One region of the Pseudomonas sp. GW821-FHT09H03 genome, then DNA from elsewhere that is predicted to be linked to it. Evidence: predicted binding sites of a transcription regulator. Region 1 holds the regulator's gene; each other region holds the start of a gene.
The links. The regulator FliA, encoded in region 1, starts transcription of late flagellar genes. The targets are predictions, from matches to a motif close to CTAAAGTTTNNNNNNNNNNNGCCGNTAA.
Positions count from the first base shown of each region.

Region 1 (7,297 bases):
GGCGCTGGCACTTTTGCTTCGGGCGCCTTGGCAACCGGTTTGGCTGCCACGGCCTTAACGACGGAAGTCGCAACGGCGGCATTGCCGCCATCCAGCGCCGTGGCGGTACCGACTTCGCTGAATTTGCCTTTGCCGTGCAATTCGTCGAGCAGCGCTTCGAACTCGTGATCGGAAATCAGATCGCTGCCGGCCGCCGCTGCAGTCGGCGCCGCGGGTGCAGGCACCGCAGCAATGGCCGACTCCAGGGCCTCGACAGCAAAATTACCCTTGCCATGCAACTGGTCCAGCAGTGCTTCAAATTCGTCGTCAGTAATATCGGAACTGTCGCCCGCCGCTTTCGGCGCCTCTGGCGCTGCCGCAGTCGGGACCAGCGCATCAACGGCAAACTGGCCCTTGCCGTGCAGTTGATCGAGCAACGACTCGAACTCGGCATCGGTGATTTCATCGCTGCCGGCAGCGGCGCTGACCGGCGCAGGAACAGGTGCCGGCGCCTCGGCCTGAGCCTTGACGGCGTTCAGCGAGTCCAGCAGTTGTTCGAATTCATTGTCGGTGATATCGCCCGTTTCGGCTTCAGCCAAAGGCGTTTCAACCACTGCAGTGACAGCAGCCACTTCGTCAGCCGATTGCGGCTCGGCCAGGCGGGCCAGTGCCGCAAGCAATTGTGGTGTGGCAGCGGTGATCGGGCTGCGCTCGCGGACTTCGCTGAACATGCCGTTGACCGCGTCCAGCGCTTCGAGAACCACGTCCATCAGTTCCGAGTCGACGCGACGCTCACCCTTGCGCAGGATGTCGAACACGTTCTCGGCGATGTGGCAGCACTCCACCAGTTCGTTGAGCTGGAGGAACCCGGCGCCCCCCTTTACAGTGTGGAAACCGCGAAAAATTGCATTGAGCAAGTCAGCATCATCAGGTCGGCTTTCCAGCTCGACCAGCTGTTCGGACAGCTGCTCCAGAATCTCGCCAGCCTCCACCAGGAAATCCTGAAGGATCTCTTCATCGGCGCCGAAGCTCATGTATGGGGTGCTCCTAACAGGTCTAAAAACCTAAAAAACCTAAAATTTCAAAACCCTAGGCTGGATAGCAAATCGTCCACATCGTCCTGACCGGACACAACGTCTTCTCTTTTATCGGCATGAATCTGCGGACCTTCACCCTGAGAGAGATGTTTTTGTGGATCTTTTTCGGCAAGCATCGCTTCACGGTCATGCTCGATGCCCGCAAAGCGGTCCACCTGGCTGGCCATGAGCACGAGCTTGAGCAGGTTGCTTTCAACTTCGGTGACCAGTGTGGTCACACGTTTGATCACCTGACCGGTGAGGTCCTGATAGTCCTGAGCAAGCAGGATGTCATTCAGGTTGCTCGACACCGCACGATTGTCCGTGCAGCTGCGCGCCAGGAAGCCATCGACTCGCCGCGCCAATGCACGGAACTCCTCAGCCCCGACTTCACGGCGCATGAAGCGTCCCCAGTCGGTGCTCAAGGCCTGGGCCTCATCAGCCAGGCTGTTGACCAGTGGCGTGGCGCTTTCCACCAGATCCATGGTGCGGTTGGCTGCGGCCTCGGTCAGCTTGACCACATAACCCAGACGCTCGGTGGCGTCGGTGATCTGCGAGACCTCCTTGGCCTGCGGCATGTTCGGGTCAATCTGGAAATTGACGATGGCGCTATGCAGTTCGCGGGTGAGCTTGCCCACTTCCTGATACAGGCCGCGGTCACGGGTCTGGTTGAGCTCATGGATCAATTGCACCGCTTCGCCGAACTTGCCTTTCTCAAGGCTCGCGACCAGTTCGACGGCGTGTTTTTTCAGGGTCGATTCAAAATCGCCCAATGAAGACTCGTTATTGCCCATAGCTCCCCCGTGGCGCGCTCATCAACCGATGCGTTCGAAAATCTTCTCGATTTTTTCTTTCAACGCTTGGGCCGTGAAGGGTTTGACCACATAGCCGTTGACGCCGGCCTGGGCCGCTTCGATGATCTGCTCGCGCTTGGCTTCAGCGGTCACCATCAGCACCGGCAAGTGCTTGAGCTTTTCATCGGCGCGCACGTGACGCAACAGATCGATACCGGTCATGCCAGGCATGTTCCAGTCCGTTACCAGAAAGTCGATACTTCCGCTGTTGAGCACCGGAATGGCAGTGGTGCCATCGTCGGCCTCGACGGTGTTGGTGAACCCAAGGTCACGCAGCAGGTTCTTGATGATCCGCCGCATCGTTGAGAAGTCATCAACGATGAGGATTTTCATGTTCTTGTCCAATTCGACCTCCAAGCAGTCTTAAACGCGCCCAGCACCTGGACGCGCCATTTCAATCAATCCGGCAAAGCACTCGATGACTGTCTGGAGCACAACAGATCGCGACCGGTGCCGTTCAAATCCGCACCAGTCTCGTTCGCAGTGTCCCCACACTGCCTTCAGCGCGCTCGCCACTCCCCCAAACGCCCCCGCAAACGGGCCGCGCACTGGCTGTGTAACTGGCTGACCCGAGATTCGCTGACCCCCAGGACCTCTCCGATTTCCTTGAGGTTCAGTTCTTCGTCGTAGTACAGCGCCAACACCAGTCGCTCACGCTCCGGCAAATTGGCAATCGCGTCCGCCAGCGCTGCCTGGAAGCGTTCATCTTCCAGATCGCGTGACGGCTCCAGATGAGCACTCGCGCCATCCTCGTGCAGCCCTTCGTGTTCGCCGTCCTGCAACAGATCGTCGAAACTGAATAACCGGCTGCCCAGGGTGTCGTTCAAAATCCCGTAATAATCGTCGAGACTCAATTGGAGTTCGGCCGCAACCTCGTGATCTTTAGCGTCACGGCCGGTTTTAGCTTCAATCGAGCGAATTGCGTCGCTGACCATGCGGGTATTGCGGTGGACCGAACGTGGCGCCCAGTCCCCCTTGCGCACTTCATCGAGCATCGCGCCGCGGATTCGAATGCCCGCGTACGTTTCGAAGCTCGCGCCTTTGCTGGCGTCGTATTTGGTTGAAACTTCGAGCAGGCCGATCATCCCGGCCTGGATCAGGTCTTCGACCTGGACACTGGCCGGCAGACGCGCCAGCAAGTGGTAAGCAATGCGTTTGACCAGCGGCGCGTAACGCTCGATCAGCTCGTACTGCGCGTCACGCGCCGACTTCTTGTAAAGGTTGTAACCGCTGGCTGTCATAGAACCGGACCTGCGGTTTGCTGCACCAGACGCTCGACAAAAAACTCAAGATGCCCACGGGGGTTGGCAGGCAGCGGCCAGGCATCGACCTTCTGCGCGATCGCCTTGAACGCCAGCGAACACTTGGAACGCGGGAACGCTTCGTAGACCGCACGCTGCTTCTGCACAGCCTTGCGCACGCTTTCGTCGTAGGGCACCGCGCCGACGTATTGCAAGGCAACGTCGAGGAAGCGATCGGTGACCTTGGTCAACTTGGCGAACAGGTTGCGCCCTTCCTGCGGACTCTGGGCCATGTTGGCCAGGACGCGGAAGCGGTTCATGCCGTAGTCGCGATTGAGCAACTTGATCAAGGCGTAGGCGTCGGTGATCGAGGTCGGCTCGTCGCAGACCACCAGCAACACTTCCTGGGCTGCGCGAACGAAACTGACCACCGACTCACCAATGCCCGCAGCGGTGTCGATCACCAGTACGTCGAGGTTGTCGCCGATATCACTGAAGGCCTGGATCAGGCCGGCGTGTTGCGCGGGGCTCAGATGCACCATGCTCTGAGTGCCGGATGCGGCCGGAACGATACGGATGCCGCCGGGGCCCTGCAGCAGTACATCGCGCAGTTCGCAGCGGCCTTCGATCACGTCGGCCAGGGTACGTTTGGGTGTCAGCCCCAGCAGGACGTCAACGTTCGCCAGGCCCAGGTCGGCGTCCAGCAACATAACGCGCCGGCCAAGTTCAGCCAAAGCCAGGGACAAGTTCACTGACACGTTAGTTTTCCCGACGCCACCTTTGCCGCCGGTCACCGCGATCACCTGTACAGGATGCATGCTGCCCATGTTATTTCACTACCTTGTCTTGCATAGACGGAGGCCACATTACTGGCTGCGCGTTCGCAAACGGAACAATGCATGGCAGACCATCGATGTAGGTACAAAATCTATTCATTATTACCTCAGCCAACCTGCTTGGTCGGACTGTGGTAGATATCAGCGAACATGTCAGCCATGGCTTCTTCGCTGGGCTCTTCCTGCATTTGCACACTGACGGCGCGGCTGACCAACTGGTGACGACGGGGCAGATGCAAATCATCCGGGATCCGCGGTCCATCAGTCAGGTAAGCCACCGGCAGCTCATGGCCGATCGCCAGGCTCAACACCTCGCCCAGGCTCGCCGTCTCATCCAGTTTAGTCAGAATGCAGCCAGCAAGCCCACAGCGCTTGTAACTGTGATAAGCGGCAGTTAGAACCTGTTTCTGGCTGGTGGTTGCCAGAACCAGATAATTTTTTGAACGGATGCCGCGACCGGCCAGACTTTCGAGCTGCATGCGCAACGCCGGATCGCTGGCCTGCAGGCCGGCGGTATCGATCAACACCACCCGTTTGCGCAGCAACGGCTCCAGCGCCTGCACCAGGGATTGGCCCGGATCGACGTGGGTCACCGACACATTGAGGATGCGTCCGAGGGTCTTGAGCTGCTCCTGGGCACCGATGCGGAAACTGTCCATGCTGACCAGCGCGATGTTCTGCGCGCCGTACTTGAGCACATAACGCGCCGCCAGCTTGGCCAGGGTGGTGGTCTTGCCCATGCCGGCAGGACCCACCATGGCGATCACACCGCCCTCTTCCAGAGGTTCGACTTCCGGGGTGACGATCATCCGCGCCAGGTGCGCCAGCAACATGCGCCAGGCCTGACGCGGCTCCTCGATATCCGTAATCAGCCCCAGCAGGTCGCGTGACAACGGGCCGGACAGGCCGATGCGTTGCAGGCGACGCCAGAGGTTGGCTTGATCCGGACGGCTGCCTTGCAGTTGATTCCAGGCCAGGGAGCCGAGTTGGACTTCCATCAGTTCGCGCAGGCTGTTGAGTTCAAAACGCATGGAGTCGAGCGCACGAGGATCGACACCTGCCGCCACAGCCGGGGCCGGAGCGGGACGCCGCGGCTCGGCCAGGGTCGGTTCGATCAGCGGCTCGGCGGCTGTCAGGGGCAGGCCGGCGAACAACTGGCGATTGGTTGCATTGTCGCTCTCGCCTTCGCCACGCAGGCTCAGTTCGGCCTGGGCGGTAACGATCCGCGACTGGGTCTTGCGCAGCTCGTCTTCGAGTTCCATGTTCGGAACACGAGGCGCCAGCGCCGACAATTTGTAATCGAGCGCAGCCGTCAGCTCGACACCACCGGCGATCCGGCGGTTGCCAATGATGGCGGCATCAGCGCCCAGCTCATCACGAACCAGCTTCATGGCCTGACGCATATCGGCGGCGAAAAAACGCTTAACTTGCATAAACCACTACCTCAGCCGTTGGGGCCTACTGTCGCAACGATGGTCACTTGCTTGTTGTCAGGAATTTCCTGGTAAGCCAACACATGCAAACCCGGGACTGCCAGTCGGCCGAATCGCGAGAGCATCGCGCGAACCGGACCGGCTACCAGCAGAATCACCGGCTGACCTTGCATCTCCTGACGCTGTGCCGCATCGATCAACGAGCGCTGCAGCTTTTCAGCCATGCTCGGCTCCAGCAGAACACCCTCTTCTGAGCCCTGCCCTGCCTTCTGCAGACTATTGAGCAATATTTGTTCCAACCTTGGCTCCAGGGTGATCACAGGCAGCTCGGAGTCAGTGCCTACAATGCTTTGCACGATTGCACGGGACACGCCGACGCGCACGGCGGCCACCAAAGCGGCAGTATCTTGACTCTTGGCGGCGTTGTTAGCGATGGCTTCGGCAATGCTGCGAATGTCGCGCACCGGCACCTGCTCGGCCAGCAACGCCTGCAGAACCTTGAGCAGTTGCGACAACGAAACCACACCCGGAACCAGCTCTTCGGCGAGTTTTGGCGAGCTTTTTGCCAGCAATTGCATGAGTTGCTGCACTTCTTCGTGACCGATCAGTTCACTGGAGTGCTTGTACAGAATCTGGTTCAAGTGGGTGGCCACGACCGTGCTGGCGTCGACCACGGTGTAACCCAAGGATTGCGCCTGTGCCCGCTGACTGATTTCGATCCAGACCGCCTCCAGGCCAAAAGCCGGATCTTTGGCGGTTATGCCATTGAGCGAGCCGTAGACTTGCCCCGGGTTGATGGCCAATTCGCGGTCAGGGTAAATCTCTGCTTCAGCGAGAATCACCCCCATCAAAGTCAGGCGATAGGCGCTTGGCGCCAGGTCGAGGTTGTCGCGGATGTGCACGGTCGGCATCAAAAAGCCCAGATCCTGGGACAGCTTCTTGCGCACCCCCTTGATCCGCGCCAGCAACTGGCCGCCCTGGTTGCGGTCCACCAGCGGAATCAGGCGATAACCGACTTCCAGGCCAATCATGTCGATCGGCGTGACGTCGTCCCAGCCAAGCTCCTTGGTTTCCATGGCGCGGGCCGGTGATGGCAGCAGCTCCTGCTGGCGCTTGACCTCCTGCAGTGCCTGAACCTTCACCGCATTCTGCTTTTTCCAGAACAGGTAAGCGCCACCGGCTGCGAGGGCGGCCATGGTCAGGAAGGAGAAATGCGGCATGCCGGGCACCAGGCCCATGACGGCCATCAAGCCGGCCGCCACTGCCAGCGCCTTGGGCGAGGCGAACATCTGCCGATTGATCTGTTTGCCCATGTCTTCCGAACCGGAAGCACGGGTCACCATGATCGCCGCCGCGGTCGATAACAACAGTGATGGTAATTGCGCCACCAAACCGTCACCGATGGTCAACAGCGCGTACACCCGACCGGCATCGCCGAAGCTCATGCCGTGCTGGAAAATCCCGACCGCCATGCCACCAATCAGGTTGATGAACAGAATCAACAGGCCGGCGATGGCGTCACCGCGAACGAACTTGCTGGCACCGTCCATCGAACCGTAGAACTCGGCCTCCTGGGCGACTTCCGAGCGACGGGCCTTGGCCTGGGCCTGATCGATCAATCCGGCGTTGAGGTCGGCATCGATTGCCATCTGCTTGCCGGGCATCGCATCGAGGGTAAAACGCGCGCTTACCTCGGAAATCCGCCCGGCACCCTTGGTCACCACGACGAAGTTGATGATCATCAGGATCGCGAAGACCACGATACCCACCACGTAGTTGCCGCCGATGACTACCTCACCGAAAGCCTGGATCACCTTGCCCGCGGCGGCGTGGCCGTCCTGCCCGTGGAGCATCACCACTCGCGTGGAGGCCACGTTC
Region 1 is NZ_JBWKOF010000019.1:100,032-107,328, reverse strand. It holds gene AC07OG_RS23265 (chemotaxis protein CheA) at 1-1,013, opposite strand, end outside; gene AC07OG_RS23260 (protein phosphatase CheZ) at 1,061-1,849, opposite strand; gene AC07OG_RS23255 (chemotaxis response regulator CheY) at 1,871-2,242, opposite strand; gene fliA (RNA polymerase sigma factor FliA) at 2,410-3,150, opposite strand; gene fleN (flagellar synthesis regulator FleN) at 3,147-3,977, opposite strand; gene flhF (flagellar biosynthesis GTPase FlhF) at 4,094-5,419, opposite strand; gene flhA (flagellar biosynthesis protein FlhA) at 5,431-7,297, opposite strand, start outside.

Region 2 (7,297 bases), on a different contig from region 1:
TGCCCGAACCGCAGTAGCACAATTCGTTACGCCCCAGCTTCTGCTCGTTGCGTACCGGTGCGGCGGCGAGGGCCACATCGACCTCTTCGCCCAACACTTCCGGCTGCTCCAGGCCTGGCGCTTCTTCATGCAGGAACTGCATGCGTGCCGCCAGTGCTTCGGCTTCCTGACGCAGGCGCGCCTCTTCTTCGACCGGATCTTCGCGACGAACCTGCACGTGCGACAGCACACGAATCGAGTCGCGCTTGATCGAATCCAGCAGCTCGGAGAACAGCGTGAACGACTCGCGCTTGTATTCCTGCTTCGGGTTCTTCTGGGCATAACCACGCAGGTGGATGCCGTGACGCAGGTGGTCCATGGTCGACAGGTGGTCTTTCCACAGGTCGTCCAGTACGCGCAGAACGATTTGCTTCTCGAAGGTGCGCAGCGCCTCGGCGCCCGCCTGGTCTTCTTTCTCGTTGTACGCGGCGATCAGTTCCTGCATCAGCTTCTCGCGCAGGGTTTCTTCGTACAGGTGATCGTCTTCGTCAAGCCACTGCTGGATCGGCAATGCCACGCCGAAATCGCTCTGCAATGCAGCTTCCAGACCGGCCACGTCCCACTGCTCAGGCAGCGATTGCGGCGGAATGTGTGCGCTGACGGTAGCGTTGAGCACGTCTTGACGGAAGTCAGCGATGGTTTCACCGATGTTGTCCGCGGCCAGCAACGTGTTACGCATGTGATAGATCACTTTACGCTGTTCGTTGTTGACGTCGTCGAACTCGAGCAGTTGCTTACGAATGTCGAAGTTGCGGCCTTCAACCTTGCGCTGGGCCTTTTCGATGGCGTTGGTCACCATGCGGTGCTCGATCGCCTCGCCTGGCTGCATGCCCAGGGCCTTCATGAAGTTCTTCACCCGGTCAGAGGCGAAGATGCGCATCAGGCTGTCTTCCAGCGACAGGTAGAAGCGGCTGGAACCGGCGTCGCCCTGACGGCCGGCACGACCACGCAGCTGGTTGTCGATACGACGCGATTCGTGACGTTCGGAGGCGATCACCTGCAAACCACCCGACTCGAGCACTTGCTGGTGACGCTTCTGCCAGTCGGCCTTGATCTGGGCGATCTGCTCAGGGGTCGGATCTTCGAGGGAGGCAACCTCCACTTCCCAGTTGCCGCCCAACAGGATGTCAGTACCACGACCGGCCATGTTGGTGGCGATGGTCAGTGCACCCGGGCGACCGGCCTGGGCGATGATCTCGGCTTCCTTTTCGTGGAACTTGGCGTTCAGAACCTTGTGTTCGATGCCTTCCTTCACGAGCAGGCTGGACATGTGCTCGGAGGTTTCGATGGTCGCAGTACCCACCAGCACCGGACGACCGGCCGCCATGCTTTCCTTGATGTCGGCGACGATTGCCGCGTATTTCTCTTCGGCGGTCAGGAACACCAGGTCGTTGTAGTCCTTACGGGCCAACGGCTTGTTCGGCGGAATGACCATGACCTGCAGGCCGTAGATCTGATGGAACTCGAACGCTTCGGTGTCTGCGGTACCGGTCATGCCGGACAGCTTGTTGTACAGACGGAAGTAGTTCTGGAAGGTGGTCGACGCCAGGGTCTGGCTTTCGGCCTGGATGTTCAGGTTTTCCTTGGCTTCGATGGCCTGGTGCAGGCCTTCGGACAAGCGACGGCCCGGCATGGTGCGACCGGTGTGCTCGTCGACCAGGACAACCTGGCCATCCTGCACGATGTATTCGACGTTGCGGTGGAACAGTTTGTGCGCGCGCAGACCGGCATAAACGTGGGTCAGCAGACCCAGGTTGTGTGCCGAGTACAGGCTTTCGCCTTCAGCCAGCAGGCCGAGGGAGGTCAGCGATTCTTCTACGAATTGATGGCCTGCTTCGTTGAGTTCGACCTGACGGGTCTTCTCATCAACAGTGTAGTGGCCAGCCTTGGTGACTTCGCCTTCAACTTCTTCGACGTGCAATTCCAGGCGCGGGATCAGTTTGTTGATCTCGATGTACAGCTTGGAACTGTCCTCTGCCTGACCGGAAATGATCAGCGGGGTACGGGCTTCGTCGATGAGGATGGAGTCGACTTCGTCGATCACGGCAAAATTGAGTTCGCGCTGGAATTTTTCTTCCATGCTGAACGCCATGTTGTCGCGCAGGTAATCGAAACCGAATTCGTTGTTGGTGCCGTAGGTGATGTCGGCAGCGTAGGCAGCACGCTTCTCTTCCGGCGGCTGGAACGGCGTGACCACGCCGACCGTCAGGCCGAGGAATTCGTAGAGCGGGCGCATCCAGTTGGCGTCACGACGGGCCAGGTAGTCGTTCACCGTCACAACGTGCACGCCCTTGCCGGACAGCGCGTTGAGGTAAACGCCCAGTGTTGCCACCAGGGTCTTGCCTTCACCGGTACGCATTTCCGCGATCATGCCTTCATGCAAGGTCATGCCGCCGATCAGCTGGACGTCGAAGTGACGCATGCCCATGACGCGCTTGCCGGCTTCGCGGGCGACCGCAAAGGCTTCTGGCAGCAGCTTGTCGAGGGTTTCCCCTTTGGCGAAGCGGGCCTTGAACTCATCTGTCTTGGCACGCAATTGATCGTCCGAAAGGGCCACCATTTGCTCTTCGAAGGCATTGACGAATTGCACCGTCTTGAGCATGCGTTTGACTTCACGCTCGTTCTTGCTTCCAAAAAGTTTCTTTAACAAAGGCGCAAACATATCGGCAGGATCTTCCACACTAAAGGGATGGAGGGCGGCCCCGTGAGTCGCCCGTGCAGCCCTCATGGCCGCATGCGAACGAGCATTCTACCCGGAAACGGTGGTGAGGAAAGTGGCGTTATTCCACGATGCTGGCACAGCGCTGTGACGGGGCTCACTTAAAATAGGGGCGTTTTGCTGAACTTCAACCCACTCATGGCAGAAGTTACTTGTTGATTTAATGGGTAAAGCGCGCGCAAAGCAATGGGTCAGGTGCATTCCCTGCTTTCTGCTACCATGGCGCCTCTGTTACTTCAGGTGTCTGATCATGGCATTTCGCCCTCTTACGGCCAGAGCACCCGCCGTTCTGCTTCGCGAAGCCAAGCCGCTCAAAGCCATTCTCGGTCACGCACAACGCCTGGGGCATTTACAACGCCTGCTGGAAAGCCAGTTGCAGCCTGCTGCCCGTGAGCATTGTCATGTCGCGTCCTGGCGCGAAGGCAGTTTGTTGCTGATTGTCACCGACGGTCATTGGGCCACCCGCCTGCGTTACCAGCAAAAACGCCTGCAACGGCAACTGCAGATGTTCGACGAGTTCGCCAATCTGACGCGCATCCTGTTCAAGGTGCAGCCGCCTACCGTTCAGCGAGGCGCGACCGGGCATACGATGGATTTGTCCGTTGATGCGGCCGCGACCATTCAGGCCACGGCCGATGGCATCAGCGACCCCAATCTACGGGCGGCGCTGGAGCGCTTGGCGGCGCATGCCAGACCCAGGACCTGATACAAATCCAATGTGGGAGCGGGCTTGCTCGCGAAGGCAGTGGGTCAGCCGACATCAATGTTGAATGACACACCGCCTTCGCGAGCAAGCCCGCTCCCACAGTTAGATTTTTTCCACTCGCTACCTGCGTTTTTTGCTGCCTAGCAACGACCCCATCAAGCCTCGCACCAGCTGTCGGCCAAGCGAATTGGCCGCCTGTTGCATCGCCGATTTCAGCGCCTTCCCTGCCGCCGTACCGAGAAACTCCCCGGCCTGTTCGGTGAAGCTCGGCTCTGCAGCCGCCGGTTTTTCGGGCGCGGCTTGGGCCTCAGGCGCCAGCCCCTTGCGCCCGATCAGCACTTCATAGGCTGACTCGCGATCGATCGGCTTGTCATAACGCCCCTGCAATGGCGAACCGGCGATCAGCGCGGTGCGTTCTGCGGCGCTCAGCGGCCCGATGCGCGATTGCGGCGGTGCCACCAGCACCTGCTGGACCATTGCCGGTGTGCCTTTTTCCTGCAGAGTGCCGACCAGGGCTTCACCAATCCCCAGCTCGGTGAGGACCGACAGGCTGTCGAACGCCGGGTTCGGCCGGAAACCATCAGCCACCGCGCGCAGGGATTTCTGTTCCTTGGCGGTGAACGCGCGCAACCCGTGCTGGATACGCAAGCCCAACTGCGCCAGCACATCATCCGGCAAGTCACCCGGGGACTGGGTCACGAAATACACGCCCACACCTTTGGAACGAATCAAGCGCACGACCTGTTCCAGGCGATCACGCAACGCCTGGGGCGTGCCGTTGAACAGCAGGTGCGCTTCGTCGAAAAACAGCGCCAGCAACGGTTTGTCGGCATCACCGCGCTCCGGCAGTTGCTCGAACAGTTCGGCCAGCAGCCACAACAGAAAGGTCGCGTAGACCTTTGGCGCCTCGTGCACCAGGCGGCTGGCATCCAACAGGTGAATTCGCCCGCGACCGTCGGCGGTTGGCTGCAGAATGTCTTCGAGCTGCAACGCCGGTTCGCCAAACAAGGCTTCGGCGCCCTGTTGCTCCAGGGTCGCCAGGCGCCGCAGCAGCGCCTGGCTGGAGCCTGTTGTCATCAGCGCGGCGTCGTCACCCAGCAACAGCGGGTTGTCGCGCAGGTGATTGAGCAACGCCTTCAGATCCTTGAGATCCAGCAGCAACAAGCCTTCGCGGTCGGCGACTTTGAATGCGGCATACAACGCCGACTGCTGGCTGTCCGTCAGCTCCAGCAGACTTCCCAGCAGTAGCGGCCCCATTTCACTCAGGGTGGTGCGCAATGGATGACCTGACTGACCGTGAACATCCCATAAGGTCACCGGGTATGCCTGAGGCTTGTGGTTCAGCCAGGGCATCCCGGCGATGCGCTCGGCAATTTTGCCCTGGGGGGTGCCGGCAGCGCCCAGACCGCAAAGGTCACCCTTGATGTCGGCGGCGAATACCGCCACTCCGGCATCGCTGAAGGCTTCGGCCAAGCGTTGCAACGTGACGGTTTTGCCGGTGCCGGTGGCACCCGCGATCAAACCGTGGCGGTTCGCCAGGCGCATTGCCTGGGCAATCGGCTGACCGGCGAGGTCGGCACCGATAACGAGTTGCAATGAATCAGGCATTTGGTCACCCATGGTTAATCTTTAATCCTGCACGGCCGATAGAGGTAACGACAGACCAGTCTGAAAATCGAGTAGGACATTTCCCCTAAGGAAAGACGGAAATATCAGCTTGTTTCAACACTGCCCAATCCGCGCGCTTTTATAAAAAGCACGCACTGGACATTAAGACCTTAGCGGAACCTCAAGCCATGAACAAAAATCTGCGCTTCAGCCATAAGATCCTGCTAGCCGCGGCTCTTATCGTGATTGCCGCCTTCGCCTCATTTACGCTGTACAACGACTATTTGCAGCGCAATGCCATTCGCCAGGACCTGGATAATTATCTCAACGAGATGGGCGATGTGACCGCCAACAATATCCAGACCTGGTTGACCGGCCGCATTCTGCTGATCGACAACCTCTCGCAAAATATTGCGATCAATCCAGAGCAGGCCAACGTATCGGCGCTGCTGGAACAGAAAGCCCTGACGTCGACGTTCATGGCGACCTATCTGGGTGACGCCACCGGGCACTTCACCATTCGTCCGGATGCGAAGATGCCTGATGGCTTCGATCCGCGGGTTCGCCCCTGGTACAAAGGTGCAGAAAGCAGCAGCACGCCTACCCTGACCGAACCCTACATCGACGCGGCGACCGGGCAGCTGATCATTTCCATGGCCACGGCCTCGAGGAAAGCCGGACAAAGTGTCGGAGTGGTGGGCGGTGACCTGAGCTTGCAAACCTTGATCGACACCCTCAGCGCCCGTGACTTCGACGGCATGGGTTATGCGTTTCTGGTCAGTGCCGACGGCAAGATCCTGGTTCACCCGGACAAAGCGCTGGTCATGAAATCCCTGAGCGAGGCCTATCCGAAAGATACCCCGCGCATCGGCAGCGGCTTTGCCGAGGTAGAGGTCGACGGCAAGACACGCATTGTCTCCTTCACCCCGATCAAAGGTCTGCCTTCGGTCAACTGGTACATCGGTCTGTCGGTCGACAAGGAAAAAGCCTTCTCGATGCTCAGCGAATTCCGTACTTCGGCGGTCGTTGCCACCGTTATCGCAGTGGCCATCATCATTGCCCTGCTGGGCATGTTGATCCGCATCCTGATCCAGCCGCTGCACGTGATGACCCGCGCCATGGCCGACATTGCCGACGGCGAAGGCGACCTGACCAAACGCCTGACCATCGAGAACAACGATGAATTCGGCAGCCTCGCCACCGCATTCAACCGTTTCGTGGAGCGTATCCACACCTCGATCCGCGAAGTGTCCTCGGCGACCGGGCAAGTGAACGAAGTGGCGTTGCGCGTAGTGGCCGCTTCCAACTCGTCGATGTTCAACTCAGACCAGCAAGCCTCGCGCACCAGCAGCGTGGCGGCAGCGATCAACCAGCTCGGCGCCGCCACCCAGGAAATCGCGCGCAACGCCGCGCAGGCATCGACACAGGCCAGCGACGCCCGCAGCCTGGCTGAAGACGGCCAGCAAGTCGTGGACCGCAGCATTGTCGCGATGAATCAGCTGTCGAGCATGCTCAGTGCCTCAAGTACCAACATCGAGTCGCTGAACAACAAAACCGTGAACATCGGGCAAATCCTCGAAGTCATCACCAGCATTTCCCAGCAAACCAACTTGCTGGCACTCAACGCCGCGATCGAAGCCGCCCGTGCCGGTGAGGCGGGTCGTGGTTTCGCCGTGGTGGCGGACGAAGTTCGCAACCTCGCGCACCGTACCCAGGAATCGGCGCAACAGGTGCAGACCATGATCGAGGAGCTGCAAGTCGGCGCCCGGGAATCGGTCAGCACCATGAGCGACAGCCAGCGCCACAGTCAGGACAGCGTAGAAATCGCCAACCTGGCGGGCGAGCGCCTCAACAGCGTGACACTGCGCATCGGTGAAATCGACGGCATGAACCAATCGGTGGCCACTGCGACCGAGGAGCAGACGGCGGTGGTCGAGTCGATCAACGTCGATATCACCGAGATCAATACGCTGAACCAGGAAGGTGTGGAAAACCTGCAGTCGACGTTGCGGGCGTGCTCGGATCTGGAGCAGCAGGCCGCGCGGTTGAAGCAACTGGTGGGTAGTTTCCGGATTTAAGGCGCTTTTGCGGGCCTCTTCGCGGGCAAGCCCGCTCCCACAGGGATCCTCATCGGGCACAGGTTTTGTGTACGACGCAGATAATCTGTGGGAGCGGGCTTGCTCGCGAAGAGGCCATCAAGAACTCTATATACAGCCCGGCTGCCC
Region 2 is NZ_JBWKOF010000003.1:285,944-293,240, reverse strand. It holds gene secA (preprotein translocase subunit SecA) at 1-2,701, opposite strand, end outside; gene AC07OG_RS06200 (DUF721 domain-containing protein) at 3,009-3,464, shown strand; gene AC07OG_RS06195 (helicase HerA-like domain-containing protein) at 3,585-5,072, opposite strand; gene AC07OG_RS06190 (methyl-accepting chemotaxis protein) at 5,261-7,150, shown strand.
Region 2: the regulator FliA is predicted to act here: its motif matches at 5,087-5,114, upstream of AC07OG_RS06190 (methyl-accepting chemotaxis protein).

Region 3 (7,297 bases), on a different contig from region 1:
AAACTGCTGGGAAACGTTGGCCAGACGCACGCCGTTGCCGACGGTCTTGCTGCCTGTACCCAGGCGAGTCACCGAGTACACGTCTTCGAACTCTGCACGGGACGATTTGAAACCGGTGGTGGCGACGTTGGCGATGTTGTTGCCGGTCACGTCCAGTTGTTTGTTGGCTGCATAGAGACCGCTAAGGCCGATATTGAAAGACATAATCCACTCCTTGTGCCGTGTTAGTCGGCTCTACATACCAATGGTTTGTACTTTGGACAGGGCAATGCTGCCCAGCCCGGCCAGATTAAGCATCAACTCACCGCCGGTCTGGCTGATGGTCACGCTGTTGACGGTGGCTGGCAGGTTGGTGATCAGCGCTACCGACTGGCCATCAATGGTGCTCGTCGCCCCGAAGGTATAAGTGCCGGCAGGTACCGTCTCACCCGCATCGTTCTTGCCATCCCAGATGAAGCTGGCATTGCCGGCTTTCTGCGCGCCCAGATCGATGGTGCGTACGGTTGTGCCGGTGGAGTCGGTGATTTTCAAGGTGGCCGAGGCCACCGATGCCGGTACCACTACCGTGCCGCTGAGGCTCTTGGTGGTATCGACCACCGCCTTGTCGCCAGGGGCAATGACCGAACGGCCCACCAGCGACGAAGCCTGCAATGCCTGGGACGAGTTGTAGTTGCTGGCCAGACCGGTCACGGTGTCATTGAGCGTGGTGATGCCTTCCAGACTGCTGAACTGGGCCAGTTGAGCGACGAACTCGCCGTTGTCCTGGGGCTCCAGCGGGTTCTGGTTTTTCAACTGCGTCACCAACAATTGCAGGAACGCATCCTTGCCCAGGGCTTTCTTGCCCGTGGCGCTGCCGGTGGCTGCCCCCAGACCGTCCTGCGTGGTAGTGGCCTTGACCGAGGAATTGGCCAGGATGTCATTGAGGCTCAAACCACCGGTGGAATCGGTAACACTCATCTGAGTCGCCCCTTATCACTGACCGAGGGTCAGGACTTTCTGCATCATGGTTTTGGCGGTGTTCATCATTTCGGCGTTGGTCTGGAACGAACGGCTCGCGGAAATCATGTCGGCCATTTCTTCCACCACGTTGACGTTCGGGTAGTAGACGTAGCCCTTGGCATCGGCCGCCGGGTGATTCGGCTCGTAGCGCGCCTCAAGATTGCTCTGATCTTCGACCACACCCAGCACCTGTACGCCTTGACCGGCCGCATCCTGGTTCTGGAACAGCGAATTACTGCCACCGCTCTGGCCACCCTGGAACATGGTGGCGAATACCGGATGACGTGCGCGATAGGTCTGGTCGATGCTCGACGAGACGGTCTCGGCGTTGGCGATGTTCGAAGCGACGGTGTTCAAGCGAGTGGTCTGGGCACTCATGCCGCTACCGGCAATGTTGAAAACACTGGATAGAGACATGGCTTACTCTCCGCGCAGGGCTGACATCAGCCCTTTGAATTTGCTGTTGAGCAGGGTGAAGCTGGCCTGGAAGCCAACTGCGTTTTCCGCGTAGTTCGACTGTTCCAACTGGGCGTCCACGGTGTTCTGGTCGATCGACGGTTGCATCGGCGTGCGATACATCAGCGACCCGTCACCATTGCCCAGGCCCTCGGCTTCGATATGACGGCTGTTGGTCATGTTCAGGGCGAAGGTGCCGTTTTTGGTTTTCTCGTTCTGCTCGGCGAGCACTTTCGAAAAATCCAGATCCCGAGCCTTGTAGTTCGGGGTATCGGCGTTGGTGATGTTGTTGGCCAGGACCTCGGCACGCTGGGCGCGAAAGCCCAGGGCTTGTTCGTGGATACCGAGCGCTTTATCGAAGCTGATGCTCATGTCGGGAAACCTTTGGGTGACCTGATTTTTCGTACGTTGAAGTTAGCAAGCCTCATGCCAATTCAAACAAGCCCGTAAACCGGGGCTTTGCGAGCAGCGGCAAGGTGGCAATGCCAGAAAAGCGGCAACGGTTTTCCGGCGCATGCCGCTTTTCTGCCGCCTGACTCGGTGTGGAGAACAACACTGACCTTGTGGGAGCGGGCTTGCTCACGAAAGCGGTGTATCAATCAACGTTGATGGCGACTGGCAGGACGCCTTCGCGAGCAAGCCCGCTCCCACTTTTGGATCGAAGCGACACTGAAGTAATCATCAAGCATAAAAAAACGGGAGCCCTTGAGGACTCCCGTTCTTTGATGACGCCGACAACATCACTTGGCCTGGTAAATGATACCCGGGCTGCACTGCACCATCTGGTAATGGTCCGGCAAACCGTTCAGCGCTTCGGACGCACCAAGGAACAGGTAACCGCCCGGCTTCAACGTGCTGTGAATACGCAACAGGATGTCCTTCTTCACCTCGGCGGAGAAGTAGATCAGCACGTTGCGGCAGAACACGATGTCGAACTTGCCCAGGCTTGCGTAGCTGTCCAGCAGGTTGAACGAACGAAACTCCACCCGGCTCTTGATCGGCGCCTTGATTGCCCAGCGCCCCGGCCCCTTGGGGTCGAAATAACGCTGCAGGCGCTCGGGTGAAAGACCACGACCAATGGCGAGACTGTCGTACTCGCCGGTCTTGCAGTTGTTCAACATGGTGCCGGACAGGTCGGTGGCAACAATCTGCACCCCCATGCGCAACTGGCCCAGGTTGATACGTTCAAACTCGTCGATGGCCATCGACAGCGAATAGGGTTCCTGACCCGACGAGCAAGCCGCCGACCAGATACGCAGGCGCTGGCCGGGGCTGGCCTTGATCGCTTCGGGCAGTACCTTGTTCTTCAACACCTCAAACGGATAAGTGTCACGAAACCACAGGGTTTCGTTGGTGGTCATGGCGTCTACCACCTGCTCACGCAAACCGCTGCGTGGCTGGGTTTGCATGCGCTGGACCAACTCACCCAGAGACTTGATGCCTTGCTGCTCCATCAGCTTGTTGAGACGACTGGAGACCAGGTACTGCTTGTTTTCACCGAGCAAAATGCCACAGGCTTTTTCCAGGAAAACCCGGAACTGTTCGAAATCCAAATTACCCGTAGACAATGATGTCCGCCTCTAAAATCGTGTTGACCGCCAGGAGCAACGAGCCCCTAGCTGAAGTCTGCTGCTTTGATCCGGTCGACTACCCGGGATGCCAGGTCATCAGGGCGAAATTTGGCCAGGAAGTCATCGGCACCAACTTTCTTGACCATCGCCTCATTGAAAACACCCGACAACGAAGTGTGCAGGATGATATGCAGATTCTGCATGCGCGGGTCGTTGCGGATCTCGGCCGTCAGGGTGTACCCATCCATCTCCGGCATCTCGATGTCGGAGATCATCATCAGGAACTCGTCCCCCGGTTTCTTGCCTTCATCGACCAGCTTGCGCAGGTAATCCAGTGCCTGGCGCCCGTCATTGAGCGCTACGACTTCTACGCCGACCGTTTGCAGGCATCGCGTGACCTGCTTGCGCGCCACGGACGAGTCGTCGACCGTCAGTACACGCAAGGACAACGCCTTGTGCTGGGTTTCAACATCCACTACGCCAACCGAAATCACCTCAGAAGTAGGCGCCACCTCCGCCAGCACTTTCTCGACGTCGATGATTTCGACCAACTGGTTGTCGACCCGTGTCACCGCCGTCAGGTAGTGATCGCGACCGGTGCCCTTGGGTGGCGGATGGATCTCCTCCCAGTTCATGTTGACGATGCGCTCCACCGAGCGCACCAGGAAACCCTGGGTCTTGGTGTTGTACTCCGTGATGATCACGAAAGGATTGTTCTTGTCCTTCAGAGCACCAGAGCCGGTTGCCATCGCCAGATCAAGGATCGGGATGGTCGCCCCGCGAATATTTGCCACACCGCACACCACAGGACTGGATTTTGGCATCAACGTCAGTTTGGGGCATTGCAGCACCTCCCGAACCTTGAATACGTTGATTCCATACAGCTGCTGACCGTCGAGACGAAACAACAACAGCTCAAGGCGATTCTGCCCCACCAGTTGCGTGCGCTGGTTCACCGAATCCATTACACCAGCCATGCCCAGACTCCTACACCAACGCCAAGTGTTGTTGCGACGCACCTTCATCACTAAACGGCACGGCGCTTGCTTTTTTATCTGTCATGAACACAGAACCGACATTTTTCCGACACCTGACCACGCCCTGCCGCAAATTATTCGGCGTGTTCGCGGCCGTTTGCCTGTTCAACGCTGGCAGCCCTGCCCTTGCTGACGCGGTTACCTTGCCTGACATGCTTATCGGCGTCACCCAGGGGTTTCTTGAATTCACCGTAGAAGACTATCTGGCTACCAGTCAAACCGAAGGTCGCTACGAGATACAGGTCAACCAGCTCGATCCGCGACTGCGCATGCCCATGTGTGACAAGGAATTGACAGCGTCACTCGAAAGCCCGGCCAAGCCACTGGGGCGCGTCACGGTTAAGGTCCGTTGTGAGGGCGCCAGCCCCTGGACCGTCTTCGTACCCGCTCAAGTACGCCTGTTCCGCGATGTCGTGACCGTCGCCCGGCCATTGCGCCGCGCAGCCATCGTCGAGCCTGAAGACGTGATCCTGCGCGAACGCGACATCAGCTCGATCAACCAGGGCTACCTGACTTCCCTGGACCAGGCGATCGGGCAGCGACTGACCCGACCAATGGTCGCAGACCAGTTGATTACCCTGGTGCATATCGAACAGGCGGAAGTCATACGCAAGGGCGATCAGGTCGTGATTACCGCCCGCAGTGGCACGCTCAGTGTGCGAATGCCCGGAGAAGCCCTTTCAAACGGCGGCCTGAGCGAACAGATACGGGTGAAAAACCTGAACTCTCAACGGGTTATCAAGGCGCAGGTGACCGCGCCCGGGCAGGTGGAGGTATTCATGTAGGGAGTTGATTTGGCGATGTTCTGTGCCCATCAAGCGCCTGGCTTGCGAAAACATGGCGCTGGCCCCGGCGGTTCCCTAAACTGTGCCCTATGCACGGCAAGCGTTGACGCGCGCAGACTCATTGATAAATGAGCCTAAAGTTTTCCAGGGTATGGCCGAAAACAGGGCAAGCGTCCAAATTCCCAGAGGTTTTATCATGGTCATCGATTTCAGCCGTTTGAACAGCTCCTCGTCCCCTACGGGCAGTACACGTACCAGCGCCGCCAGGGAAACTGCCGAAGCCGGCAAATCCGCGCCGCTGGAATCCGCGGCCGAACAGGCCGGTACCGTCAAAAGCGGGGAATCGGTACATTTCAGCGAAGAGGCTCAGCAGTTGCAGAAGGTCACTGACAAGCTGCGCGATCAGCCTGCCGTCGACAAAGCCCGCGTGGCCGAGTTGAAAGCAGCGATTGCCGATGGCAGCTATAAAGTCGACAGCAACCGCGTAGCCAGCAAACTGCTCAACTTCGAAGCCCAGCGCTAGGCCCCGGCCGGCGCCAGGCTTTTGGACGCTTAAAACCCAAGGCCCGCCATGCACGACACTCATTTACTGCAACTGATTACCGACGACTTTGCACCGACGCAACATCTGCTGGAGTTGCTGCAGACCGAATCGCTTGCCTTGCATGGCCGCGACATGCCATTGCTCGAGGACATTCTGGCGCAGAAACAGGCCCTGATCGTCTTGCTTGAACAGCATGGCCGCAAGCGCAGTGAAATACTCACCAGCCTCAATCTGCCGACCAGCCGCCAGGGTCTGGAGCAGTTGGCCAGCCAATCAAGCATTGGCGAACAGTTGCTGGCGCAAAGTGACGCGCTGACCGATCTACTCGCGCAATGCCAGGCCATCAACGCCAACAACGGCAAGTCGATCCTGACCCAGCAAATGGCCACGGCCACCCAGTTGAAAATCCTCAATGGCGGTGAAACCCCGGCGCTTTACGACGCCAGCGGCACTTTCTCCAAGCTTGCCAAGCCTCGCGCACTCAGTCAGGCCTAGCTCCACGTTGAGCCCGCTCTATCACTAAGCGCAACATACTGGCAAAATGATAGCCAGTTGTAGTCAAATTTGCCTGGAGATTGATTAGCCGTGTCAAATGCCCTAAATGTGGATGATTCCCCGCAGCCACCCAAGGTGCTCTCCACGCCTCTGGAAATCTCCAGCAACCTGCGCCAGTTACTTGAAAGCCACGACCCCCTGATCATCACCTTTCATGAACGCAGCCAGCGCTTCCAGAGCTATCTGGTTGATCTGGACCGTGAAGGCGGCATGATTGCGCTGGACGAAATGGTCCCTCGCGATGGCGAACGTTACTTGCTCGCCGGCGAGCCGTTCAAGGTCGAAGGCTTCCACGAAGGCGTGCGCATTGCCTGGGAAAGCAATGGCCGGTTGAGCATCGATGAGTCCGCTGGCGGTCGCTGCTATCGCGGCACCCTGCCGGATGAAGTGATCTACCATCAGCGTCGCAATGCGTTCCGGGCGGCGTTGAAGCTGGCGCAACTGGTAGACGTAAACCTGGACGGCGAGAAGCTCAAGACAGCCTATCCCGGCAAGCTGCTGGATATCTCCGCGACTGGCTGCAAGCTGCGTTTCGAAGGCGACATTACTGGCAGCCTGCAACTGGGTCAGGTTTATGACCGATTCAACGCCGAGTTGCCCTTTGGCAAAATGACGGCACCGGTCGAGCTGCGTTACCTGCACTTCGAAGAAAAGATCGCCACCACCTTCGCCGGCATTCGTTTCCACAACATGAGCGGGCTGGTGCAGCGTCAGGTCGAGCGGTTCGTCTACCAGCTGCAACGCGAAGCGCGCCGCTTCGACAAAGACGACATCTGATTCAACGCTTCATGAAAAACGGGCAGTCCCTGGCGGTGACTGCCCGTTTTTTATGCATCGCGATTACGGCCTGGCCTCGGTGAAGCTTTGCTCACGCCCCGAGTCCGGGTCTTCTGGCGGTGGGTCCGATTCCGGCTTTGTTTCGGTTTCGGTTTCAGCGTCCGGCTCCGAACTCACCGGATTGCACATCTGATCCTGCACCACCTGTTCATCGACCCGCGGATCAAGCGCCGCCACCAGAGGCGAACTCGACATGCTGTCCGGCATGGCCACGTGATGCAGCGGCGCGTCGTCCACCTGGTGCAGGTTGGTCACCGCTTTCGGACGGATCCGCCATACCAGTATCAAGGCAAAGAAACTGAAGAACGCATACAGCATCTGGCTGCCGAACAGCTTCATCAGCACGCCGGCGACCAATGGCCCGATACTGGCGCCGACACCATAGGTCACCAGCAGCATCGCCGTCAGTGACACCCGGCGATCGCCTTCGACGTGGTCGTTGGAAAACGCCACTGCCAACGGGTACAGGCAGAACTGCACCAGCGAACAGAGGAAGCCGGCAATGAACAGTAC
Region 3 is NZ_JBWKOF010000021.1:62,986-70,282, forward strand. It holds gene flgE (flagellar hook protein FlgE) at 1-204, opposite strand, end outside; gene flgD (flagellar hook assembly protein FlgD) at 235-957, opposite strand; gene flgC (flagellar basal body rod protein FlgC) at 973-1,416, opposite strand; gene flgB (flagellar basal body rod protein FlgB) at 1,420-1,827, opposite strand; gene cheR (protein-glutamate O-methyltransferase CheR) at 2,196-3,023, opposite strand; gene AC07OG_RS24080 (chemotaxis protein CheV) at 3,071-4,003, opposite strand; gene flgA (flagellar basal body P-ring formation chaperone FlgA) at 4,087-4,848, shown strand; gene flgM (flagellar biosynthesis anti-sigma factor FlgM) at 5,045-5,371, shown strand; gene AC07OG_RS24095 (flagella synthesis protein FlgN) at 5,420-5,887, shown strand; gene AC07OG_RS24100 (flagellar brake protein) at 5,978-6,724, shown strand; gene AC07OG_RS24105 (MFS transporter) at 6,788-7,297, opposite strand, start outside.
Region 3: the regulator FliA is predicted to act here: its motif matches at 4,983-5,010, upstream of flgM (flagellar biosynthesis anti-sigma factor FlgM).

Region 4 (7,297 bases), on a different contig from region 1:
TCCTCGGCTATCAAAGGCAAATACGGCCTGGTGTTCTTCTACCCGCTGGACTTCACCTTCGTTTGCCCGTCCGAGCTGATCGCTCTGGACAACCGCATGTCTGAATTCAAGGCGCGCAACGTTGAAGTGGTCGCTGTGTCGATCGACTCGCACTTCACCCACAACGCCTGGCGCAACACCCCGGTAAACGATGGTGGTATCGGCGCGGTTCGTTACACCATGGCTGCCGACATCAAGCAGGAAATCATGAAGGCTTACGACGTTCAGTCCGCTGACGGCGTAGCGTTCCGTGGCGCATTCCTGATCGACGATAAAGGCGTTGTCCGCTCGCAGATCATCAACGACCTGCCACTGGGCCGTAACATGGAAGAGCTGCTGCGTCTGGTCGACGCTCTGCAATTCCACGAAGAGCACGGCGAAGTCTGCCCTGCCAACTGGAAAAAAGGCGACAAGGGCATGAACGCTTCGCCAGAAGGCGTTGCTGCTTACCTGACCGAGCACGCTGCCGCACTGTAAGGCGCGTTGCGGGTAAAAAAAACCGGCCTTCGTGGCCGGTTTTTATGGGCGGGTTTCAGGCCCCTGTAGGAGCGAGCAGGCTCCTACAGAGAAAACCCTCAATCGTCGAAGTCTTCCCAGCCGCCCATTTGTTTCCAGCGATTGACGATGCCGCAGAACAGCTCGGCCGTCTTCTCGGTGTCGTAGCGCGCCGAGTGCGCCTCCCGACCGTCGAAGTCGATATCCGCTGCCTGGCAAGCCTTGGCCAGCACGGTTTGGCCGTACGCCAGGCCGGCGAGGGTTGCAGTATCGAAACTGGAGAACGGATGGAACGGATTGCGCTTCATGTCCAGACGCGCGACGGCGGCATTGAGGAAGCCCAGGTCGAAGCTGCTGTTGTGCCCGACCAGAATCGCCCGTTTGCAGCCATTGGCCTTGAGGGCCTTGCGCACGCCGCGGAAGATATCGTTCAGGGCCGATTCTTCACTCACCGCCATGCGCAGTGGGTGATCGAGCTTGATCCCGGTGAACTCCAGGGCTGCCGCTTCAATATTCGCGCCTTCGAACGGCTCGACCCGGAAGAAGTAGGTGTGATCAGGGTAAACAAAGCCCTTTTCGTCCATGGCGATGGTGGTCGCGGCGATTTCCAGCAGGGCGTCGGTGGCGGAGTTGAAACCACCGGTTTCTACGTCGACGACAACCGGCAGGTAGCCACGGAACCTGGCAGCCATTGGATGGCGCGAGCCACCTCCACCGCCTTGACCTTCCTGTTCGTCGTCGAAATGATCTTCACTCACGCGTGTTCCTCCAGCAGGCGCCAGCGCAGTTTTTCACCGGCGCGCAGCGGGATAACGGTCAGCTCGCCAAACGGCAGGCTGGTAGGGGCGGTCCATTCTTCACGGACCAGGGTGATGCGATCGGTGTTGGCCGGCAGGCCATAGAAGCGCGGGCCGTTGAGGCTGGCGAAGGCTTCGAGCTTGTCCAGTGCATTGCGCTGTTCAAAGGCTTCGGCATACATCTCGATCGCCGCATAGGCGGTGTAGCAGCCGGCACATCCGCAAGCGGCTTCCTTGGCATGCTGGGCGTGGGGCGCCGAGTCGGTGCCGAGGAAGAACTTCTCGCTGCCGCTGGTGGCGGCGTCGAGCAGGGCTTCCTGGTGGGTATTGCGCTTGAGGATCGGCAAGCAATAGAAGTGCGGCCGAATCCCGCCCACCAGCATGTGGTTGCGGTTGTACAGCAGGTGATGAGCGGTGATGGTCGCGCCGACGTTGGCCGAAGCCGAATTGACGAACTGCACGGCGTCAGCGGTGGTGATGTGTTCGAACACCACTTTGAGCGTCGGGAAACGCTCGACCACACGGCGCATGTGCTCATCAATGAAGATTTTTTCGCGGTCGAACACGTCGACATCGCCGCGGGTGACTTCACCGTGGATCAACAGCGGCATTCCAACTTCGGCCATGGCTTCCAGCGCAGGGAAGATCTTGTCGATGCTGGTAACGCCAGAGTCCGAGTTGGTGGTCGCGCCGGCCGGGTACAGTTTGGCGGCATGCACGAATCCGCTGGCCTTGGCCTCGCGAATTTCTTCTGGCTGGGTGCGATCGGTCAGATAAAGGACCATCAAGGGTTCGAACGGGCTGCCGGCCGGGCGGGCAGCGAGAATCCGCTGGCGATAGCCGTCGGCTTCGGCCGCATTGCGCACCGGTGGTACCAGGTTGGGCATGATGATGGCGCGACCAAAGGTGCGCGCGACATCCGCGACGGTATTGGTCAACACGGCACCATCGCGAAGATGAATATGCCAGTCGTCGGGACGCAGCAGGGTCAGGCGGTCGGACATGAGGGGATTCCAGGCGGGTCAAACTCAGGGGAATGCTACCGGAAAAGACTCTTGCAGGCACTCGCTATCAAGTTTTGTGGCAAGCGTCCGATATCCAACAGGTATGCCGTAATGTCGGTCTTTCAGTAGTTGAAGCCAGTGGAGCCTGCCGTGCGCCAGCGTTATTTTGCCTTGCTCAGTGTGTTTGCCAGCCTTCCCGCGATGGCGCTGACTTTCCAGACACCTCTGGAAAGCATTGAGTGGCGGGTCGAAGGGGACAAGTTCGAATGCCGCCTGGCTCAGCCGGTCGCCGATTTCGGGGCGGGCGAGTTCGTGCGTCGCGCCGGCGAGCAGGCGACATTTCGTCTGAAAGCCTACAACCCGATGATCGGCGGCGGTTCAGCGACTTTGCTGGCAGCAGCTGCGCCATGGCAGCCGGGGCGTGGCGATATCAATCTGGGTACGGTGAGAGTTGGCAGCGGCGATGTGCTGTTCAACAGCTCGCAGGCTCAGGCCGGGCGTCTGATCAGCGGCCTGATCGACGGCCGCAGTCCGGTGGTCCGGCACACTTCGGGTGATGGTCGGGTGTCGGAAGTCCGCTTGTTGCCGGTCAGGTTCACCAAGGCCTTTGCTGATTACCAAGGCTGTGTGGCCAAGCTGTTGCCTCAGAATTTCGAACAGGTGAAGCGATCCGCTGTGGGCTTTCCCGGTGGCGGGATTGAACTGGATGCCGCAGCGAAAGGCAGACTGCAAGTGATGGTGGAGTACATGAAGGCCGATCCGACGGTTAATCACATCGAGCTCGACGGCCATTCCGATAACGGCGGCAACCGCCTTACCAATCGTGACCTGTCACGGCGTCGGGCCCTGGCGGTCATGGACTTCTTCAAGGCCAACGGCATCCAGGAGTCGCAGATTACCTTGCGTTTTCATGGCGAGCGCTATCCATTGGCTCCGAACAACAGCAATGCCCACCGGGCGCAGAATCGCCGGGTCAATGTACACCTTGCGCGGGTAGCCCCGATTGAAAAACCGGCCCCGGAAACCACCGCCTCGGCGACCACCGCTTCAGCGTCTTGATGCTGTTTTTTCGTCGCCAGCTCGACATAATCTGTCGCTTCGTCGTCATAAGCTGTCGCGCCACTGTAAATTATTCTGCATGAGCGGTAGACTGCCCGGCTTTCCGTAGAACCCCGTGGAGTGATGGCATGGCGGACGTAAACAAGGTCGTTCTGGCGTATTCCGGCGGCCTGGACACTTCGGTGATCCTCAAGTGGCTGCAGGATACTTATAACTGTGAAGTGGTGACTTTCACCGCTGACCTGGGTCAGGGCGAAGAGGTCGAACCTGCACGCGCCAAGGCTCAGGCCATGGGCGTCAAAGAGATCTACATCGACGACTTGCGCGAAGAGTTCGTGCGCGATTTCGTTTTCCCGATGTTCCGCGCCAACACCGTTTACGAAGGCGAGTACCTGTTGGGTACTTCCATCGCTCGTCCGTTGATCGCCAAGCGCCTGATCGAAATCGCCAACGAAACCGGCGCTGACGCCATTTCCCATGGCGCCACGGGCAAAGGTAACGATCAGGTTCGCTTCGAACTTGGCGCCTATGCCCTTAAGCCTGGTGTAAAGGTGATCGCCCCTTGGCGTGAGTGGGACCTGCTGTCCCGCGAGAAGCTGATGGACTATGCCGAGAAGCACGCGATCCCGATCGAGCGTCACGGCAAGAAAAAATCCCCGTACTCGATGGATGCCAACCTGCTGCACATCTCCTATGAAGGCGGCGTGCTGGAAGACACCTGGACCGAGCACGAAGAAGACATGTGGCGCTGGACCGTTTCCCCGGAAAACGCACCAGACAAGCCGCAGTACCTGGAACTGACCTACCGTAACGGCGACATCGTTGCGCTGGACGGCGTCGAGATGACTCCGGCTACCGTGCTGGCAACGCTGAACCGTATCGGTGGCGAACATGGTATCGGCCGCCTCGACATCGTCGAGAACCGTTACGTTGGCATGAAGTCCCGGGGCTGCTACGAAACTCCAGGCGGCACTATCATGCTGCGTGCCCACCGTGCGATCGAGTCCATCACCCTGGACCGTGAAGTGGCTCACCTCAAAGATGAGCTGATGCCAAAGTACGCCAGCCTGATCTACACCGGTTACTGGTGGAGCCCTGAGCGTCTGATGTTGCAACAGATGATCGATGCCTCCCAGGCCCACGTGAATGGTGTTGTGCGCCTGAAGCTATACAAGGGCAATGTGATCGTTACAGGTCGCAAATCCGATGAGTCGTTGTTCGACGCCAACATCGCGACCTTCGAGGAAGACGGCGGTGCCTACAACCAGGCGGACGCTGCGGGCTTCATCAAGCTCAACGCCCTGCGCATGCGCATTGCTGCAAACAAAGGCCGCAAGCTGTTCTGAGACCTTTGAAGTCGTGATGGAGTGTGTGGCCTCGTTGCGAGGCCACACATCCGAAATGGGGGCTCTGTGTCTGCCATTGCGATCCTGTTCCTGCCTGCTCGCCCTTTCAGGCTTTCGCACTTTTATTGGTCTTCAACCGCCATGGTTGTCGTGTGCCTATCCTTCAGCCTGGGTCGATAACTGCCAGTCGTTGTGAGTACAAGTTGTACACGACGGGGTAGGTGGTGTTGCCTCTGGTTTTCTGTTTCAGGTGTTTAAGAACACTCGCCTTCAGTAAATTCTCCGATTCGGTACATGTGATAAACATGATCACCTGCGCCGCTTTATCCTGTGGCACCCGGATGCTCTCCAGTAATTCGCTGACCTCGGCTTTTTTGCTGGTTCCGCGAACGTCAACTATGTGCAGCTCTTTCGCTTCTTCCGGCAACTGGATGTGGTTCGGGGCGCAATGGGTTGCCTCCAGGGCGATCTCCACAGGCGGGCCTTGGGCATTGCAGGGCGATGTGACCGAAGTCGCTCCATTCATCGAGGTGCTCGAGAGCGATTCTCCAAACTGTCGCTTGGCGATGTTGTTCTCCGAGTCCTCGGCGTGGTCCGTTGCCTTGACGAAGTGTTTTTCATCGTCAAAGTCCGAGGGGGCATACAGTGAGCGGTAGTTAAAGTTTAGTGTGGCAAAGAAAAGCAAGAGCAGGTAAAACGGAAAACTGATCAGGAACCAGACATACAGATCTCTTTCGTCGTCGTCGAGAAAAGGCAGGGTAACGGCTGCTGAAGTTTCGGAAAGTGTCGCAAACATCGCAATAAGGGTCATTGGGTTGGTGATTTTTTTTTGAAATTTTTTCATGTTTGTTTGCTCTCTGAAGTTTGGGTCACCTTGAGTTTATAATAAGGCTCGGTGTGGAGGGGCGTTTGCGAAAGTAATTGCGTTAGTAATTATGTGATTTGCCAATGGGTGCCGGTATTGCGTGTGCGGTGCTTTTGTCGTCTGTTTTTTTCTGTCTGATCTGCCATTGTCGTGAGTATTGATAAGTTACTTGCTTTTAAGCGTGATCGCGCAAGTGAGAGTGAATACTCTGATGTGAGTATTGATTGTGGTAGTGTTCATTGGTTTTCAGTATTTTGGAGGAAGCTAATATCCACACAAGGTTTATGAGTCTGGCTATCGAGAATTTTGGGTGTAAATAGATACAAAAAATTTTCATGAAACGGTCGATGTTCAAGGAAATCCAGTTCTCAGCAGGGGTCGCTTGACGGTTTTTTGTAAGATAAATCCGTAATGTTTGTAGGGAACGTCTCTCGCTGCGACTGGCCGGGAGGTGCGGCATGCCATGGGTGAAACGACTAGGCTATTGTGCTGGCTCTCAAAATTCGAACAGCGAAATTGGACTTGCCCATGAATAAAGTGCTGATCGTGGATGATCACCCCGTCATTCGTCTTGCGGTGCGTATGCTGATGGAACGTCATGGCTACGAAGTCATTGGAGAAACGGATAATGGAGTGGATGCTTTACAACTGGCCCGCGAACTTTTGCCGGATATTGTGATATTAGATATTGGCATTCCCAAACTCGATGGTCTGGAAGTCATCGCGCGACTATCATCTACCGCAATGCCGATAAAAGTGTTGATATTGACTTCCCAGGCACCGGGGCATTTTTCCATGCGCTGCATGCAGTCGGGGGCTGCCGGCTATGTTTGCAAGCAACAGGATCTGACCGAGTTGCTCAGCGCCATAAAAGCAGTCCTGTCAGGCTACAGTTACTTTCCGAATCAAGCCTTGCATACCGTGCGCTGCAGTCTGGGAAACGCCAGCGAAGCGGATATGGTGGATCGTTTGTCGGGGCGGGAAATGATGGTCTTGCAGCAATTGGCCAGAGGCAAGACCAATAAAGAAATTGCCGATGGGATGTTCCTCAGCAATAAGACCGTCAGTACCTACAAAACGCGCCTGTTGTTGAAGCTGAACGCGCGTTCCCTGGTCGATCTGATTGAACTGGCACAGCGCAACGGCCTGGTGTGACGACGTCGTGGTAAGGCCGGGAAGGGGGCTGCGGTCGACTTTATGGGGTGGGCATTAAGTAAAAAGCCTCCGTTGCGGGGAGGCTTTCAAGTGTCATAAATCAAAATCGTAATCGGCCAATTGCTTTTGCAGTCGGCGCTCCTCCAGCAGATTGTCGATGGTGCGGCGTTTGTTCAGGTTCGTTTTCGCTACTTCAACCACCGGGTCGGTGTCATCGCTTTCAGCGGCGGCGAAGTCGTCCTCTACGTCCAAATGCTCTTTGCCAGTACTCATTTAGTTACTCCAGGCTAAGAAGGCCTTTGGCGCTCCTTATATCGACAATCTCCCGGCGGGTAAAAAAGTTTTTTTCAATCGGCAATCACCAATCGCAATAGAGCCTCAATCATCGGAGGTTTTGTGCTTGTATTCGCACAGGTCTTCGATCCGACAGCTGCCGCAGCGGGGCTTGCGCGCCAGACACACGTAGCGCCCATGAAGGATCAGCCAGTGATGGGAATCGAGCAGGTAATCTCTGGGTACGAATTTCATCAGTTTTTT
Region 4 is NZ_JBWKOF010000003.1:204,756-212,052, forward strand. It holds gene AC07OG_RS05810 (peroxiredoxin) at 1-516, shown strand, start outside; gene rnt (ribonuclease T) at 615-1,292, opposite strand; gene pyrC (dihydroorotase) at 1,289-2,335, opposite strand; gene AC07OG_RS05825 (flagellar protein MotY) at 2,486-3,394, shown strand; gene AC07OG_RS05830 (argininosuccinate synthase) at 3,523-4,740, shown strand; gene AC07OG_RS05835 (hypothetical protein) at 4,904-5,584, opposite strand; gene AC07OG_RS05840 (response regulator transcription factor) at 6,134-6,760, shown strand; gene AC07OG_RS05845 (PA3496 family putative envelope integrity protein) at 6,854-7,033, opposite strand; gene nth (endonuclease III) at 7,139-7,297, opposite strand, start outside.
Region 4: the regulator FliA is predicted to act here: its motif matches at 2,402-2,429, upstream of AC07OG_RS05825 (flagellar protein MotY).